DNA from 4 places in the Pseudoduganella albidiflava genome. Region 4 is predicted to be linked to each of the others. Evidence: predicted binding sites of a transcription regulator. Region 4 holds the regulator's gene; each other region holds the start of a gene.
The links. The regulator LexA, encoded in region 4, represses DNA repair genes until DNA is damaged. The targets are predictions, from matches to a motif close to ACTGTATNNNNATACAGT.
Positions count from the first base shown of each region.

Region 1: EYF70_RS06370 (PA0069 family radical SAM protein) is a predicted target of LexA. The motif match lies at 1,937-1,954, and genes of this name have one in related genera.
Region 2: EYF70_RS00775 (putative DNA modification/repair radical SAM protein) is a predicted target of LexA. The motif match lies at 1,760-1,777, and genes of this name have one in related genera.
Region 3: recA (recombinase RecA) is a predicted target of LexA. The motif match lies at 1,775-1,792, and genes of this name have one in related genera.

Region 1 covers NZ_CP036401.1:1,487,306-1,491,013, forward strand. The annotation lists gene EYF70_RS06360 (Hsp70 family protein) at 1-1,236, opposite strand, end outside; gene EYF70_RS06365 (DUF2760 domain-containing protein) at 1,233-1,820, opposite strand; gene EYF70_RS06370 (PA0069 family radical SAM protein) at 2,080-3,204, shown strand; gene EYF70_RS06375 (gamma-glutamylcyclotransferase) at 3,251-3,708, opposite strand, start outside.
Region 2 covers NZ_CP036401.1:184,041-187,748, forward strand. The annotation lists gene dnaJ (molecular chaperone DnaJ) at 1-550, shown strand, start outside; gene can (carbonate dehydratase) at 708-1,376, shown strand; gene EYF70_RS00775 (putative DNA modification/repair radical SAM protein) at 1,790-3,019, shown strand; gene EYF70_RS00780 (UdgX family uracil-DNA binding protein) at 3,580-3,708, shown strand, end outside.
Region 3 covers NZ_CP036401.1:237,095-240,802, forward strand. The annotation lists gene EYF70_RS00985 (sensor histidine kinase) at 1-989, opposite strand, end outside; gene EYF70_RS31325 (response regulator) at 986-1,678, opposite strand; gene recA (recombinase RecA) at 1,862-2,932, shown strand; gene recX (recombination regulator RecX) at 3,151-3,621, shown strand.
Region 4 covers NZ_CP036401.1:1,261,343-1,265,050, reverse strand. The annotation lists gene rplI (50S ribosomal protein L9) at 1-68, opposite strand, end outside; gene rpsR (30S ribosomal protein S18) at 102-392, opposite strand; gene priB (primosomal replication protein N) at 426-716, opposite strand; gene rpsF (30S ribosomal protein S6) at 732-1,118, opposite strand; gene lexA (transcriptional repressor LexA) at 1,463-2,146, shown strand; gene EYF70_RS05365 (cystathionine gamma-synthase family protein) at 2,426-3,667, opposite strand.

The sequences.
Region 1 (3,708 bases), 230 kb from region 4:
CGAGTGGTCCGGGTTCTGGCGCTCGGCAAAGCCCGGCACGTCGGCCGTGGCACCCTTCTGGCGGCCCAGGAAGGCGGCCAGGTGGCGCGTGACCGCGGCATCCTGCGCATACGGCAGGCCCAGTTGCGTCAGGCCGGCGCGGGTGCGCACGGCGGGGCGGGCGGCCGCTTCCACTTTCGGGAAGAAGCCGTCGGTGATGAAGGTGGTGACTTCGTCGCGCGTCAGTTCGGTGCGGATCGAACCGCCGATCAGCTTCGAGCCGCGGCTCGGTACCACGATCGGCCAGCTCTCCGCGCTGGCGTCGGCCAGCAGGTTTTCCTTGGCGGCGCGGCAGCCGTAGGTCAGCGCGCGCAATTGCCACGGATCGAGCTGCGTGCCGTTGGCGGCCAGCTTGCGCGCCACCAGGTGCGCCAGCGCCAGGTCCATGTTGTCGCCGCCCAGCAGGATATGGTCGCCCACGGCCACGCGGTGCGGTTCCAGCACGCCGTCGCGCTCGGTGATGGCGATCAGCGAGAAGTCGCTGGTGCCGCCACCCACGTCGACGACGAGGATGATGTCGCCGGGTTTTACTTCCTTGCGCCAGCGGCCTTCGCTGCCCTGGATCCAGCTGTACAGCGCGGCCTGCGGTTCTTCCAGCAAGGTCATGGCCTGGTAGCCGGCGGCCCGGGCCGCCTCGGCGGTCAGTTCGCGGGCGGCCGGGTCGAACGAGGCGGGAATCGTCACCGTCACGGCCTGTTCGCCGAACGGTGCTTCGGGATGCGCGGCATTCCACGCCTGGCGCAGGTGGGCCAGGTAGCGCGTGGAAGCCGTCAGCGGCGAGACGCGCGTCACTTCTTCCGGCGCGTCGTTCGGCAGGATGGCAGCGCGGCGGTCCACGCCCGGGTGGCACAGCCAGCTCTTCGCGCTGGACACCAGGCGGATCGGCGTGGTGGCGCCGCGGCTGCGCGCCATTTCGCCGGCCACCGAGGTTTCCCCTTCGGCGCTCCACGGCAGCGCGAGCTCGCCGGGCGGCAGTTCATCGGGGTGCGGCAAGTACAGGAACGAGGGCAGCAGCGGCAGGTCCTCGACCGTGCCGGGTGCCGTCAACTGGGGCACGCCCAGCACCGACTGCCGGGTCTTCTCGCCATCGCTGCCGGCCAGGTCGACATACGACAGCGCGCTGTGCGTGGTGCCCAGGTCGATACCGATCGCATAACGGGGGGTGTTGCCTGGAGGCGTAATGTTTTCGTCGCTCACAGTTCCACCTCCGCCGGTGCCAGGATTTTCGCGTCGTGCGCTTCGGCCAGCTTCGGCAGGCGCACGGCCGTGGCGCGCCAGCCGCGGTGGCTCAGCGTGCCCTTGAACGGCGGCTTGCCGACCACGTTGCCGGTCAGGCGCACGGCGGCGGCATCGAAGCCTTCTTCCAGCGTCACGCGGCTGCCTTCGGCTTCGGCGCGCGCCGGTTCGATCGTGAAGTGTTCCTTGAGTACCTTGCTGCAGCCTTCGTGGACCACGCGGGCCGCCGCGCCGATGTCGGCATCCGAATAGCCGGCCAGGTTTTCCTGCGTGAAGTCGATCAGGCGTGCCTCGCGCTGCAGCAGCGACAGCAGTTGCAGCGCGGCATCCGGAGTCGCTTCGCGCAGCGGGGGCGCTACCGGCGCGGGGGCTGGCGCGGGTGCCGGGGCTGGCGCAGGCGCGGGCGCCGGTGCAGGAGGGGCAGCCACCGGGCCGATCTGGTCATTCTGGTAACGGCCGGCGAATTCGGCGTCGCCCAGCGTCTTGAAGAAAGCGCTGAAGGCAAGCGGGATCCTGGCCAGGAAGGACGGATTTTTGGTAGTCATATTGCTCGTGTGTGGTGGGTCCGGGTTGGCTCCGGACGGGCAATTGCGAATCATACCAGTTGGCGAACTGCCAAGTGCGTGCGGCGGTTGCACACCCTTGAAGAACGGCCTAGAATACTGTATATACATACAGTCATAGTGAAACGCTGGAGCGATCATGCACCGAGACAACTTCACCACGAACCACCTCGACAACGCTGGCAATGATCTAGCAGGCACCGACTTTGCCCACAACTTTGATCCACAAGCCGAGCAGGTCATGCTGATGCCCCGTTCGCTGCGCGCGCTGAAGGGCCGCGGCGCCGTGGCCAACGTGCAGGGGCGCTACGAAGTGGATGTGCGCGAAACCTTCGACGACGGCTGGCTGCGCGAGGAGGAAGAGCCCCGCGTCTGGCGCACCCAGGTCACCGACGAAACGGCGAAGTCGATCCTGTCGCGCAACCAGTCGCCGGACATCCCGTTCGGTGTCTCGCTGAACCCGTACCGCGGTTGCGAGCACGGCTGTATCTATTGCTTTGCGCGGCCATCGCACAGCTACCTGGGCCTGTCTCCCGGGCTCGATTTCGAAAGCAAGCTGTATGCAAAGGTCAACGCGGCCGATCTGCTGCGCAGCGAGCTGTCGAAGCCCGGCTATGCCGTGGAGCCGATCGCGCTGGGCGTGAATACCGATGCTTACCAGCCCATCGAGCGCGAGCTGAAACTCACGCGGCGCGTGCTCGAGGTGTTGCAGGAATGCCGCCATCCCGTCGGGCTGATCACGAAGTCGGCCCTGATCGAGCGCGATATCGATATCCTCGCGCCGATGGCGGAAAAGCGCCTGGCCGCCGCGTCGATCACGCTGACCACGCTGGACCCGAAGATCGCGCGCACGCTGGAACCGCGCGCCGCGGCCCCGGAGCGCCGGCTGCGGGCAATCCGCACGCTGACCGAAGCGGGCATCCCGGTCGGCGTGTCGGTGGCGCCGATCATCCCGTTCGTGACGGAACCGGAAATCGAAAAAGTGATCGAGGCCGCCTTCGATGCCGGCGCCATCCAGGCCAGCTACGTGGTGCTGCGGCTGCCATGGGAAGTCAACCCGCTGTTCCAGCAATGGCTGGAAGCGCATTTCCCGGATCGTGCCCAGCGCGTGATGAACCGCGTGCGTGAAATCCACGGCGGCAAGGACTACGATGCCTCGTTCGCCACGCGGATGGGCGGCCAGGGCCTGTGGGCGGACCTGATCCGGCAACGGGTGGAAAAAGCCATCCAGCGCTGCGGCATGGCCGGGCGGGGCACCCGGTTCAGGCAGCTCGATTGCACGCAATTCCGGCGCCCGCTGGTGGTGCCGCCGGTGGGAGCGAAGGCGAAGCGGGCGGAGGCGGTGGGGCAGATGAGCCTGTTCTGAGCCGGTTGCCGCGGTCGCGGCGCCGTATCGGTCCGTTATCGGTCCGTTATTTGGTCTGTTGTTTGGCGAGTCCGGCCAGGTGCCGCTCGATCGCGAACACATGCTCGTCCTCGTGCCCCATCTCCCTGAGCGCATGCGCCAGGTGCACCAGGTATTCCACGTTCGGCCCGCTGGGGCCGCGCGCGCCGGCGATCTGCCGCGCGATCACCAGTTCCGGCGCCTCGCCCAGGTAGGCGGCATTGTCGTGCCGGGCGATGTAGACCAGGCCTTCCTCGCTGCCGCCGCCGTCGAAGCGGATGTCGATCGGCAGCCGCAGGTAGCCGTTCTTTTCCCGGTGGTCGAGGTGCGTGAATTCTTCCGGCGTCACCAGGTAAGCCATGCCGTAGCAGAGCGCGCCTTCCTGGGGCACCAGCGTGACGACACGGCCCGGCGCTTCCAGCGTGCCGCGGTGGTCGTGCGAGCCTTGCCAGAAACGGCGCACCCAGCCGGCAATGCAGGCCGGGC
Region 2 (3,708 bases), 1.1 Mb from region 4:
CGGCAAGATCATCCCGGAACCGTGCCCCACGTGCTCGGGCGCCGGCCGCATCAAGCGCAACAAGACGCTGGAAGTGAAGATCCCGGCGGGCATCGACAACGGCATGCGCATCCGCTCGTCCGGCAACGGCGAACCGGGTACCAATGGCGGGCCGCCGGGCGACCTCTATGTGGAAATCCACATCAAGGCGCACGCGGTGTTCCAGCGTGAAGGCGACGACCTGCACTGCGAAATGCCGATCTCGTTCGCCAAGGCGGCATTGGGTGGCGAAATCGAAGTGCCCACGCTGTCCGGCAAGGTGTCGTTCACCGTTCCCGAAGGTACACAGTCCGGCAAGACCTTCCGCCTGAAGGGCAAGGGCGTGAAGGGCGTGCGTTCCGGCTATCCGGGCGACCTGTTCTGCCACGTGGCCGTGGAAACGCCGGTCAAGCTGACCGACAAGCAGAAGGAACTGCTGCGCGAGTTCGAACGCGCCACGACCGAGGGCGGCTCGAAGCACAGCCCGCAATCGAAGACGTGGATGGACAAGGTCAAGGACTTCTTCGAATAAGGCTGTCGATGCGGGCGGAAGCCCGTATCGAGTGACCGCTACCAAAAAAGTACGTTCGGCCGACCGGGCATTAATCGGGTAAACTGGCATTTGTATCTACGGCCGCCGCGTTGTGAGGCCTGCAACCGGCGGCCTTGTCACGTCTGAAAGGAGCATCATGAACGATACCAAGCCCTCCGACCTGCGGGAACTGCTGAACAACAACCGCCGCTGGGCCGATTCGATGGTCGCGCGCGACCCGGAATTCTTCCAGCGCCTGGCCAACCAGGCTTCTCCCGAATACCTGTGGATCGGCTGTTCCGACAGCCGCGTTCCCGCCAATGAACTGCTTGGCCTGCTGCCGGGCGATGTGTTCGTGCACCGTAACATCGCCAACGTCGTCGTCCACTCCGACCTGAACTGCCTCTCCGTGCTGCAGTTCGCGATCGAAGTGCTGAAGGTAAAGCACGTGATCATCGTGGGCCACTACGGCTGCAAGGGCGTGCACGCCGCGCTGACCGGCGCCCGCGTGGGCCTGGTCGACAACTGGCTGCGCCACGTGGCGGACGTGAGCCAGAAGCATGAACGCTACCTCGGCACCGTGCTCGACGAACGCGTGCGCAGCGAAAAGCTGGTGGAGCTGAACGTGGTCGAGCAGGTCGTCAACGTCAGTTCCACCACCATCCTGCGCGACGCGTGGGACCGCGGCCAGCAAGTGACCGTGCATGGCTGGGTCTACGGCATCAACGACGGCCACCTGCACGACCTGGGCATGACGATCACGCAATTCTCCGAACTGCAGGAGAAGCTGAAAGACCGGCTGTCCAACAACTACAGCGCCGCGTAACGCGCCGCAAAGCAGAAGCTCAAATCAGGGACTGTCCGTAACGCCGCTTAGATAAGCCCCCCAAGAGCAAATTCCGGGGTCAGGAAGGAATGCCGGCCTGCATGCCAGCACCGTTCCGCAGGCGCGAAGCATGCTTCGCGAAACCCCTGCTTCACCCCGCCGGGGCGTAGCCGGGGTTTCAAGGAGCATCGCTCCTTGCCGGCGTAGCGGTACTGGCCTACCAGCCAGTACTCCACCCTGACCCCAGCCCTTGCTGCTGGGGTGAATGCATGCGATTCAACTGCACATTCCAGCATATAGGCCACCACCGAATTGGTGCTCTGAACCGCGCCTGACCCGCTTTTTGCCACGCCCGTACGGTGTCCTGAACAGGACTTCGGTATACTGTATATCTGTACAGTTGGGTGCCGAACATGGAGCTGAACGACAAACTTGAAATCCTGGCCGATGCGGCGAAATACGATGCATCGTGCGCCAGCAGTGGCGCGCCGAAGCGTTCGTCGGAGGGCAAGGATGGCCTGGGTGCCACCAACGGCATGGGCATCTGCCACAGCTATACGCCGGACGGCCGCTGCGTATCGCTGCTGAAGATCCTGCTGACCAATTTCTGCGTCTACGATTGCCAGTACTGCGTCAACCGCCGCACGTCGAACGTGCCGCGCGCCCGCTTCACCGTGCAGGAAGTGGTCAAGCTCACCGTCGACTTCTACCTGCGCAATTACATCGACGGCCTGTTCCTCAGCTCCGGCATCATCCAGTCCGCCGACTACACGATGGAACAGCTGGTCGCCGTCGCGCGCGAGCTGCGTGAAGTGCACCAGTTTCGCGGCTACATCCACCTGAAGACGATTCCCGATGCCGACCCGGCGCTGATCGAGGCGGCCGGCCGCTATGCCGACCGGCTGTCCGTCAACATCGAACTGCCCACGCAGGACAGCGTGCAGAAACTGGCGCCCGAGAAGAACGTCCACACCATCAAGCTGGCGATGGGTAATATCCGCCTGAAGCTGGACGAGAAGGAAGCGGAGCCGCGGTCGCCGACCTTCGCGCCGGCGGGGCAGAGCACGCAGATGATCGTGGGCGCCGATGCGAGCGACGATGCACGCATCCTTACCACGGCGGAAACGCTGTACGGCAGCTACAAGCTCAAGCGTGTCTACTACAGCGCCTTCAGCCCGATTCCGGAAAGCCCGAAGAGCGTGCCGCTGGCACCGCCGCCGCTGCTGCGCGAGCACCGGCTGTACCAGGCGGACTTCCTGCTGCGCAGCTACGGCTTCCAGGCGAAGGAACTGCTGCCCGCATCGGGCAACCTGTCGCTCGACATCGACCCGAAGCTGGCCTGGGCACTGGCGCACCGCGAACACTTCCCGATGGACCTGAACCGCGCCGAGCCACAGATGATCGCGCGCATCCCCGGCATCGGCATCCGCAACGCGCAGCGCATCGTCGAGCTGCGCCGCATGAGGCAAGTGCGCTGGGCCGACCTTGCGCGCCTGCGCTGCAGCATGAAGAAAGTGGCGCCATTCATCGTCACCGCCGACTACCGGCCGGCGCGCGATACCACGTCGTCCGATACGCTGCGCCGGGCCATGGCCGACGTGCCGCAGCAGATGGCATTGTTCCCGGAACTGCAGGCCGCATGACAGGCGGCCAGGTGGATGTGGTGGCACGCGTGCTGTCCGGCCAGCCGGTGGTGGCCACCTCGTTCGGCGAATGGCGCGCCGCCGCGCGGGCCCTGATCGTGCGCCGCATTCCGCCCGAATACGTACAATGGGTCTTGCAGGAAGGCGGCGGAGACCTGCTGAGTGCAATGCCTCCCATGGCTGTAGGTGAGCTGGTGAACGACTCGGGCAGTAAGGCAATAGCCGAAGCAGCAAGTGAAGTAGCAAGTGAAGTAGCAGTCAATGAAGTGGCAGTTGAAGTAGCAGTTGAAGTGGCAGTAAATGAAGTGGCAGTAAATGAAGTGGCAGTAAATGAAGTGGCAGTTGATGTAGATGTAAATGAAGCAGCAGTTGAAGTCGCAGTAGAAGTTGCAGCACGTAGCAAGGCAGTAACCGAGTCGGCAGTTGAAGGTGCAATCGAACCAGCAAGCAGTTTGGCAAGTAAGTTGGCCAGTGAGGAAACTCATAACCCCGATGAGCGATCGGACCCGCCGCCCCTGAATCTTCCAGCCGGTGCGCAGCCGCGTATCTCCCGCAGACTGATGGAGATGCTGCAAGGCGCCGCCTGCTATCGCGCCCACGACCGCTGGGCCTTCCTTTACCGCGTGCTGTGGCGCTGGCACGCTGGCGAACACGAGGTCATATCGATGGCGGATGAAGACGGTGCACGC
Region 3 (3,708 bases), 1.0 Mb from region 4:
TGGTTTTCCGCGCGCGCCAGCGCCAGCAGCTGGTTGACCAGGCGCGTGGCGGCTTCCGAGCTTTTCGCCAGCTGTTCCAGCGAGCGGTGGATTTCATGCTGGTCGGTCTGGCGCAGCGCCAGCTCCGACTGCATGCGCATGCCGGCCAGCGGCGTCTTCATCTGGTGCGCCGCATCGGCGATGAAGCGCTTCTGCATTTCGATCGATTGCGACAGCCGCGCCAGCATCTCGTTGAGCGAGCGGACCAGCGGCGTGATCTCTTCCGGCACCTGGTTGGGCGCGATCGGCGACAGGTCGTCGATCGGCCGGGCGCGGATGCGCTCCTGCAGCTCGGCCAGCGGCAGCAGCCCGCGCGACAGGGCGAACCAGACCAGCGCCAGCACCACTGGCAGGATGATGAACTGGGGCAGGATCACGCCCTTGATGATCTCGTTGGCGAGCCTGGCGCGCTTTTCCAGCGTCTCGGCCAGCTGCACCAGCGCCAGCCGGGGCGGGCGTTCGCCGTCTTCTTCCAGGTTGACGTAGGCGTAGGCGACGCGGATGGGCGTGCCGTGCAGGTTGGCGTTGCGGAAGTGCACGGCGCCGGGGGATGCCATGTCCTCTTCCGCTTGCGGGGCGGGGCGGGGCAGGTCGCGGTCGCCGTCGAGATGGCGGCCCTGCGGACCGAGGATCTGGAAGTAGACGCTGTCGACGTCGTCGGCGCGCAGGATGTCGCGCGCAGCGCCGGGCAGACGGTGTTCGACCGTGCCGTCGACCTCGCGCACCTGCTGCGACAGCACGGTGACGGCGTCTTCCAGCGCGTTGTCGAACGGCTGGTTGGCGATCGATTTCGCCACCAGGTAGGTGATGGCGATGCTCATCGGCCACAGCAGCAGCAGCGGGGCCAGCATCCAGTCCAGGATCTCGCCGAACAGCGAGTGCTGGATCTCCTCTTCTTCCTCGAGGGCAGGGCTCCACGCCGCATCGGAGCGGTCCGCCGGCGAATTCACTTGGGTTCGGCCGCGGCGGCGCTGGAGAATTTTTCGAGACAGTAGCCGAGACCGCGCACGGTGGCGATGCGCACGCCGCCCACCTCGATCTTCTTGCGCAGGCGGTGCACGTAGACTTCGATGGCGTTGTTGCTGACTTCCTCGCCCCATTCGCACAGGTGATCGACCAGCTGTTCCTTCGACACGAGGCGGCCGGTGCGGGCCAGCAGGACTTCCAGCAAGCCCAGTTCGCGCGCCGACAGGTCCAGCATCTGGTCGTTGATGTAGGCGCTGCGGCCCACCTGGTCATAAGTGAGCGGGCCGTGCTTGACGACGGTGGAACCGCCGCCCTGGCCGCGCCGGGTGAGGGCCCGCACGCGCGCCTCCAGCTCGGACAGCGCGAACGGCTTGGCCATGTAGTCGTCGGCGCCCAGGTCCAGGCCGGTGACGCGCTGCTCGACCGAATCGGCCGCCGTGAGGATCAGCACCGGCAGCAGCGAGCCGCGCGAACGCAGCCGGCGCAGCACTTCGAGGCCGGGCAGCTTCGGCAGGCCGAGATCCAGGATCAGCAGGTCGAATTCCTGCGTGGACAGGGCGGTGTCGGCTTCCTGCCCGTTCTTCACGCAGTCGATGGCATAGCCGGACTGGCGCAGCGAGCGCGTGAGTCCGTCCGCCAGGACGCTGTCATCTTCGGCTAGTAAAATACGCATGTTGGCAATCGGGCATTGAGGCAATTTCATTGTACTCAATGTGCGACGGCCATTGGAAAAGCACTGTAAAAACGCTGGATTCCGCTTGCGCAAACCACTGGATACATATACAGTACTGCTTGTACCGGATCGGTACACACAGGAATATTCGGAATCATTGAACAGTTAAAGGTCAAGGAAATCATGGACGACAAGAAAGCGGCAGTACCTGCCTCCGAAAAAGCCAAAGCGCTTGCCGCGGCGCTGGCTCAGATTGAAAAACAGTTCGGCAAGGGTTCCGTCATGCGGATGGATTCGTCCGCCCCGCTGGAAGAAGTCCAGACCGTGTCCACCGGCTCGCTGGGCCTGGATATCGCGCTCGGCGTGGGTGGCTTGCCGCGTGGCCGCGTGGTCGAGATCTACGGCCCGGAATCGTCCGGTAAAACCACGCTGACGCTGCAGACCATCGCCGAAATGCAAAAGCTCGGCGGCACCTGCGCGTTCATCGACGCCGAACACGCGCTGGACGTCACCTATGCGCAAAAGCTGGGCGTGAACCTGCACGAGCTGCTGATTTCGCAGCCGGACACGGGCGAACAGGCCCTGGAAATCTGCGATGCGCTGGTGCGCTCCGGTTCCGTCGACATGATCGTCATCGACTCCGTGGCGGCACTGACGCCGCGCGCCGAGATCGAAGGCGACATGGGCGATTCGCTGCCGGGCCTGCAGGCCCGCCTGATGTCCCAGGCGCTGCGCAAGCTGACCGGCACGATCAACCGCACCAACACGCTGGTCATCTTCATCAACCAGATCCGCATGAAGATCGGCGTGATGTTCGGTTCGCCGGAAACCACCACCGGCGGTAACGCGCTGAAGTTCTACGCCTCCGTGCGCCTGGACATCCGCCGCACCGGCTCGATCAAGTCCGGCGACGAGGTGATCGGTAACGAAACGAAGGTGAAGGTCGTCAAGAACAAGATCGCGCCGCCGTTCAAGGAAGCGCACTTCGACATCCTGTATGGCGAAGGCACTTCCCGCGAAGGCGAGATCATCGACCTGGGCGTGGAAGCGAAGATCGTCGAGAAGTCCGGCTCGTGGTACAGCTACGGCGGCGAGCGCATCGGTCAAGGCAAGGACAATGCCCGTACGTTCCTGCGCGAACGCCCGGCACTGGCCCGCGAGATCGAGAACAAGGTGCGTGCTTCGCTGGGCGTGCGCGAACTGCCGCCGACCGAAGGCGAAGTAGTAGCGCCGAAACTGAAGGCCGTCGAGTAATGCCGGCTGGCCGCGGGCCCCGGTCCTGGCCCCGGCCTGGCCGCCCGGCTCTTCAGTCGATCGACTGATCCTGGGCCTGAAAAGCTCTTCATCGCCACCGACCAAAGATCTTCATCGCCACCGACCAAAGCTCTTCATCGCCACCGACCGCTTTGCGGCGGTGGCGATGTTTTTTATACTGTCCGCTTTTCTCCTGCCCACCCGCCGATCCCGTCCCGATGCGCGCACCACCCCCCAGCCTGAAAGCCCGCGCCCTGCGCCTGCTGTCCACCCGCGAGCACAGCCGCCTGGAACTGGCCCGCAAGCTGGCGCGCCATGCGGAAGAGGGCGACGACATCGATGCCTTGCTCGACTGGCTGGAAAAAAACAAGTGGCTGTCCGAGGAGCGCTTTTCCGAATCCCTGATTCACCGCCGTTCGGCCCGCTATGGCAACAGCCGCATCCTGGCCGAACTGCAAAGCCATGGCGTCAAGGGTGAAGCGTTGCAGGACCTGAAGGCCGGCCTGGCCGAAGATGAAGTGGCGCGCTGCTGCGACGTGTGGCGGCGCAAGTTCCACGGCAAGGTCGCCGAGGATGCCGAAGAGCGCAGCAAGCAGATGCGCTTCCTCATCCAGCGCGGCTTTTCCCAGAAAGCCGTGCGCGCCGCCATGAAGGGCTACGACCCGGACGACGAGTTTGGAAATATCTGATATTCACACAACGATTCACACAACGCAGAGCAGCCTCCGGGCTGCTTTTTTGTTGCCCCAAAAACGGTGACAGTCACCATTTGTTTT
Region 4 (3,708 bases):
TCCTTGACCTTCACCACGTCGCCCAGGTTGCCGACGTTGATAACTTTTTCCAGCAGAATGATTTGCATAATGTTCTCCAGTTCTATCTGTACTGCTGCCGATTAGGCGTGGTGCAGATCGGTGTACGGCAGCAGGGCCAGGTAGCGCGCGCGCTTGATCGCGGTATCCACTTGACGCTGGTAGTGCGCCTTCGTGCCGGTCAGGCGTGCCGGCATGATCTTGCCGTTTTCCTGGATGAAATCTTTCAGGGTGTCGACGTCTTTGTAATCGACTTGCTCAACGCCAGCGGCGGTGAAGCGGCAGAACTTCTTACGCTTGAACAGCGGGTTCTGCTGTTTGCGCTTTTCTTTCAGCTTGGCTTTGTTTTTGTCGAACTTTTTACCGAATGCCATTTTAGGCTCCTGTATCTAAATATTGTGTCGCTCTCAGGCGGCACGAAAATCAATGATGTGAAAAACCAGGCTCTTGCTGTTGCGGCTTTTCCTGGCAAGGAACCCCGAAAATTCGTAGGCACCTCCCAGTGGCGCGGCGCTGAAACGGCCTGAAATCTCTCCCGCGGCGACCGCGGCGATTTCAAATTCCGTCTGGCGGGCAATGCCTGCCTCGACCTGCTGCGAACTGTGCTGCAATACTGCATTCACGATTGGCAGCCCGGCGGGGGTGTAGCGAATGACTTCCCGCTCGGCGATCAGGCCGGTGAACCTCAGCTCGTTCAGCAAGACTCCCCGGATTTAGGCTGCAGCTGCTGCAGGAGCGGCCGCGGCTTCAGCGCGGTGGCTCTTGGCGGCGTCTTCACGCTGGACCGACTTCATCATCGGCGAAGGAGCGGTTTCCGCTTTCTTCATCTTGACGGTCAGGTGGCGCAGCACGGCATCATTGAATTTGAACGCGGTTTCCAGTTCGACCAGAGTGTCGTTGTCGCACTCGATGTTCATGCAGATGTAGTGAGCCTTGGCCAGCTTCTGGATGGAGTACGCCATTTGACGGCGGCCCCAGTCTTCCACGCGGTGCACGTTACCGCCGCGCGAGGTCACGCTGGCTTTGTAACGTTCGATCATCGCGGGCACTTGCTCGCTCTGGTCCGGATGGACGATAAATACGATTTCGTAGTGACGCATGCAAACTCCCTTAAGGACTGTTGATAGCCCACCCTGGCGTCAAGACAGGTGTGGGAAGAGGTAAGCCCGCAAGCATAGCAGGAATTTTCAGCGATTGCTAGCCACCGGGAAGGCCCGCACCCCTGCCGCGGGGCCGTGAATGCGCGCTCCGCCGCGCTGCGCGGCAGGGCTGAAACCCCAGGGCAGGCGCCCTTTTTTCGACTATTTCCGCCGCTCACCGTGCCCTTCGGCCGGATTCCGCAAATATTTCATGTTCCAGCGGTGTTTTCCCTTGCATTCCCTTTAGCACTGTACAAAAATACAGACTGTTCATATCCACAGCTAATTTCACGGCTATTCGCATCATGATCAAGCTCACCGCTAGGCAGGAACAAATTCTCAACCTGATCAGGGATGCCATCGAGTCCACCGGCTTCCCGCCAACCCGCGCCGAGATCGCCGCCGAGTTGGGGTTCAAGTCGGCCAACGCGGCCGAGGAGCACCTGAAGGCGCTCGCGCGCAAGGGCGCGATCGAAATCACCGCCGGCACTTCGCGCGGCATCCGCCTGCTGGGCGATCGGGCGGCGCGCCCGGCATCGTCCACGGCATCAGCCGCGGCATCGCAGTCCGGCTTCGACTCCCTGCCGCAAGTGCCGGCGGCATTGCTGATGCAGTTGCCGCTGATCGGCCGCGTGGCCGCGGGCTCGCCGATCCTGGCGCAGGAAAACCTGGAAAAAACCTACAGCGTCGATCCGGCCCTGTTCTCGGCGAAACCGGATTTCCTGCTGAAGGTGCGCGGCGAATCGATGCGCGATGTCGGCATCATGGACGGCGACCTGCTGGCCGTGAAGAAGGTGGACAGCGCCAAGAACGGCCAGATCGTCGTGGCCCGCATCGGCAGCGAGGTCACCGTGAAGCGCTATCGCCGCACCGGCTCCACCATCGAACTGCTGCCGGAAAATCCCGACTTCAAGGTGATCACTGTGACGCCGGAAGACGAGTTCGCGCTGGAAGGGCTGGCCGTCGGGCTGCTGCGCACCTGGCATTGATGGCCACTGGGTGGCCGGGTATCAGTTACCCGGGCTGCCCTTCTCGTCCATCATCCGCTTGAACAGGCTCGTACTTGGACAGGCTCAGATTTGGACAGGCTGAGGCTTGGACAGGCTGAGGGTTGGACAAGCCGACGCTTGGACAGGCTGAGGCTGGGACAGGCTGAGGCTTGGACACGGTGAATACACTGCCCGGAAAACCCTGCTGAAGCACGGCGGCACCGGGCTGCAGCCGGCGCGACGGTTGCGGCATCCAGCCGCGGCCGTCGCGCCGGCGCATCATGCGTCCAGCGCCTGCCGGAAATCCTCGACCAGGTCGGCGGTATCCTCGATGCCGACCGATACGCGGATCAGCGATTCCGCAATCCCCATCGACGCGCGGCGCTCGGCGCCCATCTCGTAGAAGATCGTGTGCGCGACGGGAATCACCAGCGTGCGCGTATCGCCCAGGTTGGACGCCGGCACGGCGATCCTCAGGCGGTTCAGGTAATCGAAGCAGTCGATGCCCTCGCGCAGTTCAAAGCTGAACAGCGAGCCATAGGCCTTGAACAGGTCGGTGGCGATACCGTGCTGGGGATGCGACGGCAAGCCTGGATAGTGCACAGCCGCCACGCGTGGATCGGCCGCGAGCATGTTCGCCACGGCCACGGCGTTGGCGCAGGTGCGCTCCATGCGCAGCGCCAGCGTTTCCGCACCCACCGCGATGTGGTGCGCCGCCTCCGGCCCCAGCGAGGCGCCGAAGTCCCGCAAGCCCTTGGCGCGCACTTGGGTGATGCCCCACATCGCCGGCGCCGCCTTCTTGTAGTTCTCGAAAATGTTCGGGAAGCGCTGCCAGTCATAGGCGCCGGTATCGGTCAGCGCGCCGCCCAGCGCATTGCCGTGGCCGGCGATCGACTTCGTCAGCGAATTGACGACCAGGCCGGCACCCACGGTTTTCGGCTGGAACAGGTACGGCGTGGTCATCGTGTTGTCGACGATGTACAGGATGCCCTTCGCGGCGCACAGCGCGCCGATACGCTCCAGGTCGGCAATCTGGGTGCGCGGATTGGCGATCGTTTCCACGAACACGATGCGCGTATTGTCCTTCAGCGCGCTTTCGACATTGGCGACATCGGTCGCATCGACGAAATCGACGCCGACGCCCTGCCCCGCCACCGTCTGCCACAGCGAATTCGTGTTCCCGAACAGGAAGGACGACGACACCACGTGGTCGCCGGCACGCAGCAGCGCCTGGAACACGGCACCGATCGCCGCCATGCCGGTGGCGAAGCACAGCGTGGCCACGCCGCCTTCCATCTTGGTGATCTTTTCCTCCAGCGCGGAGACGGTCGGATTGCCCTGGCGGCCGTAGCGGAAGCCCGGCTCGCGGCCCTGGAACACCGACGCCAGCTGGCGCGCATCCGTATAGCCGAACGCCACGGACGTGTGGACGGGCTTGTGCAGCGAACCCTGCTCGATGGTTTTCTGGCGGTCGCCGTGCAGGATCGTGGTCGTGAAACCGTAGGTTTTTTTATCGTTCATGTCTCACCGGGATAGTTGCCGAAAACCGGGGTCTGACCCCG